3 regions of the Marinobacter fonticola genome follow, and region 2 is predicted to be linked to each of the others. Evidence: predicted binding sites of a transcription regulator. Region 2 holds the regulator's gene; each other region holds the start of a gene.
What was found. The regulator sigma-54, encoded in region 2, starts transcription at its own class of promoters, with help from an activator protein. The targets are predictions, from matches to a motif close to ANTGGCATNNANNTTGCTNT.

Region 1 (2,265 bases), 2.2 Mb from region 2:
AGTGCGCCGTCGAGGGCCAGTTCGCCAATGCATTCAAGTCCTTGAAGACGTTCAGACGGTATCTGGCCGGATGCCGCCAGGATACCCAAGGCGATGGGAAGGTCGAAACGACCGCCCTCCTTGGGCAGATCGGCGGGGGCCAAGTTGATGGTGATCCGGCGGGTGGGAAATTCGAAGCCGGCATTCATCAGCGCACTTCGAACACGATCCTTGCTCTCGCGCACCGCGGTTTCAGGCAAACCGACGATGGAGAGGGATGGCAGCCCGTTGGATAGATGAATCTCAACGGTAACCGGCGGTGCCGACACGCCCAGGCGGGCGCGGGTATGAACAATGGCAAGCATAACAACCGTCCATGGTATGAATGAGTGGCGAAATCGTTCGATGGCGTCCTGCCATCGGTGGCTATTTACAGTTTTCGGATCAGGCCTTCGGATCGTCCAGTCTGCGCTCCAGTTGCGCGACCTGCTTCTCCAGCGCTTCGACTTTCTCCCGCGTGCGCATGAGTACCGCCTGCTGGGCATCGAACTCTTCCCGGGTCACCAAATCCAACTTACTCAGTACCGTCAGTACCGTGGCGCGGGCATGCTGCTCAAAGTCCTCACGCGCTGCGCGGGCCATGTCAGGCACGAACTGACCGAACTGTCCCTGGAGTTGTGCAAAGATATCCTGCGGTGTTTTCAATTTGTCGCTCCACGGGTCCCAAGGAATGAAAGGAAAAGTGTACCATAAACGGTGTGATGCGCAGCCCACTCAGGCACGCACCGAAATGGCGCACCAAAACGGTTCGCAACGAAACACGGCGCACCGATGTAATGCGCCCGGGTGATCCAAAACAGGGCCACTCGACCATACAGTATTGTTTTATTAGGTTATTTTTGCGTTGGCACACACGATGCTTTAAGCCTCGTACGCAATCCGCACAGCTGTGTGCGAGGTGGCAGCATCCCGAGCTCAAACCCTAACCCATACCGAGAAAGTTTGAGACGGCATTACCAAGGAGACAGCAATGAAACTTGTGACAGCGATCATCAAGCCTTTCAAGCTGGACGATGTCCGCGAGGCATTATCCGAGATAGGCGTTCAAGGCGTGACCGTCACTGAAGTCAAAGGCTTCGGACGGCAAAAGGGGCACACCGAGCTTTATCGGGGTGCGGAATATGTGGTCGATTTTCTGCCCAAGGTCAAGGTTGAAGTTGCTATCGGCGACAACCTGCTGGATCAGGTCATCGAATCCATTACCAAGGCGGCCAACACCGGCAAGATTGGTGACGGCAAGATCTTCGTCACCGAACTGGAGCAGGCCATCCGGATTCGGACCGGAGAGACCGGAGAAGAAGCCGTTTAAGGCCCTCCCGATCCTGTAGAAAACGCCAACGCAAAAAACCTATTCATCCTTGAAGAGCCTTGTGCGGAGGGCTTCATATGGAAAACAATATCTTCCATTTGCAGTACACTATAGATACCTTTTATTTCCTTGTATGCGGCGCATTAGTCATGTGGATGGCAGCAGGCTTTGCCATGCTGGAGTCCGGACTGGTACGCGCCAAGAACACCACTGAGATCCTCACCAAAAACGTCGCCCTCTACGCCATCGCCTGTATCATGTACATGGTTTGCGGCTACGCCATTATGTATGGCGGCGGCATTTTTCTTTCCGGCATGAGCGAGGTTGACGTCGCGGGCGTGCTGGGCGATTTCGCCGGCCGTGAAGACGGCTTCGAAGGCGGTTCCATTTACTCGGGTGCGTCCGACTTCTTCTTCCAAGTTGTATTCGTCGCTACGGCGATGTCCATCGTTTCCGGTACGGTTGCAGAGCGCATGAAACTCTGGGCCTTCCTGATCTTTGCCATTGTTATGACCGGCTTTATCTACCCGATGGAAGGCGCCTGGACCTGGGGCGGCGCTTCCGTGTTCGGCATGTACACGCTTGGCGACCTGGGCTTCAGCGACTTCGCCGGCTCCGGCATCGTTCACATGGCGGGCGCGGCGGCTGCCCTGGCCGGCGTTATCCTGCTTGGCGCCCGTAAAGGCAAATATGGCCCGAACGGCGAGATCCGCGCTTTTCCGGGCGCCAACCTGCCGATGGCGACGCTGGGCACCTTCATCCTGTGGATGGGCTGGTTCGGTTTCAATGGCGGTTCGGTGCTGAAACTGGGCGACATTTCCAGCGCACATTCCGTTGCCATGGTCTTCCTCAACACCAACACAGCCGCTGCCGGCGGCGCTGTCGCTGCGTTGCTGACTGCACGCCTGATGTTCGGC
Region 2 (2,265 bases):
ATATGCTCGGCGATCAATTCCAGGATTCGCTTCTTGCTGGTTCCCGGCACACCGCTAAGGGTGAGCTCGGGAACCAGGATGGACTGTATGGTTAAAGGTGTTTCCGTCATGGATGGAATGCTTTCCTAATATGAAACGGATAACGATTGACGCTTAATGAAGCGGCTAGCGACTGGCTGCGCCGTGCATTCGGTCGACCGTCTTCTCCTTGTGCTTCAGGATCTGCCGATCAAGTTTGTCCACGAGCGAATCGATCGCCGCATACATGTCTTCGTTCTGAGCCTTTGCGTGAACCTCCCCGCCGACGACATGCAGCGTGGCTTCAGCGGTATGGCGGAGTTTTACCACGGACAGGGTCACCTGACAGTTGCTGATATGGTCGAAATGACGTTCAAGTTTTTGAAATTTTTCAGACACATACTCTTTCAGGGGAGGGGTTAATTCGACATGGTGACCTGACATATTGAGTTGCATAGGCTTCTCCTACTTGTCGACATGCACGGGCGCTTAAGAGCGCGCCCGATGTTGAGCCCGTCGCGTGCGGCGGACGCCTGAAATTATGTCTGGCCGCCCGGACTTGAGGGCGGCTGTCCCTCATAACGGTCTTACGCTGTATCCGTATTTGCGTTATACCAATCGTTTACGTTCGTTGGACGGCGGTATATGCATGGCTTCGCGATATTTGGCAACTGTTCGCCGGGCGACGTTGATACCCTGATCGCCAAGTAGGGCGGCGATTTTGCTATCGCTAAGCGGCTTCTTTGGCGTTTCCGCCGCCACCAGTTTCTTGATCATGGCACGGATTGCCGTGGACGAACACTCCCCGCCTTCGTTCGTGCTGACGTGGCTGGAGAAGAAATACTTCAGCTCGAAAATGCCGCGGGGCGTATGCATGTACTTCTGGGTGGTGACCCGCGAGATGGTCGACTCATGCATGCCGACCGCCTGGGCGATATCGGACAGAATGAGAGGCTTCATCGACTCCTCGCCATGATCGAGAAAGCCTTGCTGATGTTCGACAATACGGGTGGCGACTTTAAGCAGGGTTTCGTTACGGCTTTGTAGGCTCTTGATAAACCACTTGGCCTCCTGCAACTGATCGCGCAAATAGGTGTTGTCGGCGCTACTGTCCGCCCGCCGGATCAGCGCGGCGTAACCGGCGTTCACCCGGATCCGAGGGGCGATTTCCGGGTTCAGTTCGACGCGCCACCGGCCTTTCGATTTGCTCACCACCACATCCGGCACCACATAGTCGGGTTCGCCTTGCTCCATGGAGTCGCCCGGACGCGGATTCAGTGTCTGGATCAGCGCGAGTACGGCCTTGAGTTGTTCTTCGGTGAGGCGGCTGCGGCGTAGGAGTTGAGCGTAATCACGGTTGCCCAGCAGGTTGATGTAGTGACTGATGACCAGGCGCGCCTGCGGTAGCCAGGGCGTGTCATGCGGCAACTGGTTAAGCTGAATCAGTAAACATTCCTGCAGATCGCGGGCAAAAACCCCCGGCGGATCGAAATGCTGGAGCCGGCGCAGGACCGCCTCGACTTCGTCCAGTTCCAGAGGGTCCTCGTCGGCTTCGTCCTCCAATCCCGCGTGGATATCCTCGACGCTCGTGATGAGGTAGCCGCGGGTATCCACCGAATCCAGCAGCGCGTGTGCAATGGCGCGGTCGCGGTCGCTCATGGGCGTCAGGTTGAGTTGCCAGAGCAGGTGATCCTGGAGGGTTTCTGTCGGTGAGTTGCGAGACTCAAAGTCGCTGTCGTCTTCGTCGTCGCCGCGGGAGGCTGAGGTAGGTGCGGATTGGTAGATGTCGTCCCAGGCTGTATCGACCGGGAGATCGTCGGGGATGTCCTGCTGGTTGTCGGCAGACCAATCCGGCTCTTCGCTCGGTTCATCCCAGCTATTGTCTTCCTGCTGGGAGTCTGAATCATTCTGCTCTTTGGATTCAGCCTCGTTGCTGCTGTTTTCGTTCTCGGCGGACGTGTCCGAGCCTTCCTCCTCCTCGGAGGTTTCCAGCATCGGGTTGGAGTCCAGCGCTTGTTGGATCTCTTGCTGAAGATCCAGCGTCGACAGTTGCAGAAGGCGTATGGCCTGCTGCAACTGCGGTGTCATGGTGAGCTGCTGACCCAGCTTAAGCTGGAGCGAAGCTTTCATTACCATTGATTTATCCCGTCACCCTAATGCTCTCGGCGTTAATTTTTTGCCGAACCACGTCGCGCCCGGAGTTATAGGGCATTGATCCCGGACTTAGAAAGTGGCGACTTAGTTCTA
Region 3 (2,265 bases), 520 kb from region 2:
AAGCAGTACTGCGATGACCAGCATGCTGCCCAAGTAGTGTAGGCGGCGGCAGGTAGGATTGCTGTGTTCTTCCAGGTAATAGGGGTAAAACTCGGAAAAGCTTTTGAATTCACGATCTTCTTGGGTCATGACTTTCCGCCGGTAACTTCTTGTTATAGTCTTCAAAGCATTAATCATGTGCCCCGGTAGCCAGGGAAAAACGGCATTGCTGCGTCCTGGACCTCATCCTTGGCTGAGCCTTTCGCGGCTATCGTTGAAACCCGCTTTGGACGCCAAAAATTAGGCACTTCTACGTATGCCTCAAGGTTAGCAGTAATACCGAAGTGGCTCAATTATAGTGCGATCTGCGTCGATCTGGTTTTATATTTCCTTGTCAAACCAGGCCCCTGACAAACCAGGAACTTATATGAGTGAGCTTGTTAATTCGATTTTGAACCGCTCGTCCGAACCAAGACTGGCGGAACCCGCACCGGATGCCTCGGTTCTGGAAGAGGCTTTTGCCTGCGCCGCCAGGGCGCCTGACCATGCGCTCCTTCGTCCCTGGCGCTACCTGATTATCGAGGGTGACGGCTTGGAGGCTTTGGGCGACGTATTTGCGGCGGCGGCCGATCCGGATGATCCGTTGGCCCCCAAGGTTCAGAAACTGCGTCAAATGCCTCATCGGGCACCCATGATGATTGTCGGTATTACGCGCCATCAGAAGCATCCCAAGGTCCCCGAAATCGAGGAATCGCTGTCTACCGGGTGTGGCATGGCTTTCCTTTTACTTGCCCTGGAGGCTCGCGGATATTCGGGAATGTGGCGTACCGGGCCGGTCGCCTACCATTCAGCGGTGAGAGAAGGGCTCGGCCTGGCCGCAAACGAAACGATTACCGGCTTTCTCTACGTTGGTACGCCAATCGTCAATAAACCGTCCGTCGCTCCGGCCGAAACAAAGAGTTTCGTTTCGCGGTGGCCCAACGATTGAGGCATTAATACTGCATCCAGCCGGCAGGGGGAAAGCTCTTGCCGCTTTGCTTCCCCGCTTGCATCCCAGAACTAGAAAGTTTCCGCTCCAGCCTCGCCTTCACCCGCTTTTAGCCAATCTGGCATCCCAATTGCTTTAGATTCATCAAAGTCGATTTTCGGCAACTTTTTGTTTTGGGCAACTCCGCGGAGAAACGGTATGGCCATCAATTTCAACAACGCTTTGGGTGTGCATGAGCGAGCGGTGAATCTCCGGATTCAAAGAGCTGAGGTTTTGGCCAACAACCTGGCGAACGCGGACACGCCGGGGTTCAAGGCACGGGATATCGATTTTCGTGCCGCCCTGGGCGCCGCCGAGGCGACGTCCCAAGGGCTATCGATGACCCGAACCAACGACGGCCATATCGACACGGGAGCGGCCATGACCGAACGGGCAGCGCTACTATACCGGAATCCACACCAGCCTTCGCTGGACGGCAACACCGTGGATGCCCAACAGGAGCAAGCCACGTTCATGCGCAACTCGATGGATTTTCAGGCCAGTTTCCAGTTTCTGAACAGCAAGTTTACCGGCCTGACCAAGGCCATTACCGGCCAGTAACGGTTTCGCAGGTAGAGGATCAATACCATGTCACTCGGCAACATTTTTGATATCGCAGGCTCCGGCATGACCGCCCAGTCCCTGCGGCTGAATACCACCGCTTCGAACATTGCCAACGCGGAAACCGCCAGTTCCAGCACCGATGAAGCCTATCGTGCGCGCAAGCCGGTATTTTCCGCCATTCAGCAAAACATGATGAATCAGGACGGGTTCGGTTCCGGCTGGGGGCCTGAAGGCGCCGCCTCCGCCGGTGTCCAGGTTGATGGCGTGGTTGAAAGCGATGCGCAGCTACAGATGCGCTACGAGCCGAATCACCCGGCCGCGAACGAAGACGGCTACGTGTATTACCCGAACGTCAACGTGGTCGAGGAAATGGCGGACATGATGTCCTCTTCCCGCAGCTTTGAAATGAACGTCGACGTGATGAACACCGCCAAGTCGATGATGCAGCGCATCCTCACCCTCGGCCAGTCGTAGCCGGCTCAGTAAGGAGTAACCCATGAGCGCGATAAATAATACCGCCGCCGCTGATGTACTGAGTCAGTATCAGACGCAAAGCAGTTCGGCCGGCGCCTCCGATGAGTTGGGCAAAAATGAGTTCATGGAGCTCATGATTGCTCAATTGAAGAATCAAAATCCGCTGGAGCCGCAAGACAACGGCGATTTCATTGCGCAGCTTGCCCAGTTCAGCTCGCTGG

Region 1: a site for sigma-54 is predicted at 883-902, ahead of glnK (P-II family nitrogen regulator). Genes of this name have one in related genera too.
Region 3: a site for sigma-54 is predicted at 1,085-1,104, ahead of flgB (flagellar basal body rod protein FlgB). Genes of this name have one in related genera too.

Annotation. Positions count from the first base shown of each region.
Region 1 covers NZ_CP043042.1:682,631-684,895, reverse strand. Annotated here, with positions in the region: gene FXO11_RS02970 (YifB family Mg chelatase-like AAA ATPase) at 1-344, opposite strand, end outside; gene FXO11_RS02965 (accessory factor UbiK family protein) at 424-684, opposite strand; gene glnK (P-II family nitrogen regulator) at 1,010-1,348, shown strand; gene FXO11_RS02955 (ammonium transporter) at 1,426-2,265, shown strand, end outside.
Region 2 covers NZ_CP043042.1:2,993,459-2,995,723, reverse strand. Annotated here, with positions in the region: gene ptsN (PTS IIA-like nitrogen regulatory protein PtsN) at 1-110, opposite strand, end outside; gene hpf (ribosome hibernation-promoting factor, HPF/YfiA family) at 166-474, opposite strand; gene FXO11_RS13325 (RNA polymerase factor sigma-54) at 628-2,148, opposite strand.
Region 3 covers NZ_CP043042.1:2,474,324-2,476,588, reverse strand. Annotated here, with positions in the region: gene FXO11_RS10970 (Mpo1-like protein) at 1-129, opposite strand, end outside; gene FXO11_RS10965 (nitroreductase family protein) at 407-967, shown strand; gene flgB (flagellar basal body rod protein FlgB) at 1,166-1,567, shown strand; gene flgC (flagellar basal body rod protein FlgC) at 1,595-2,044, shown strand; gene FXO11_RS10950 (flagellar hook assembly protein FlgD) at 2,067-2,265, shown strand, end outside.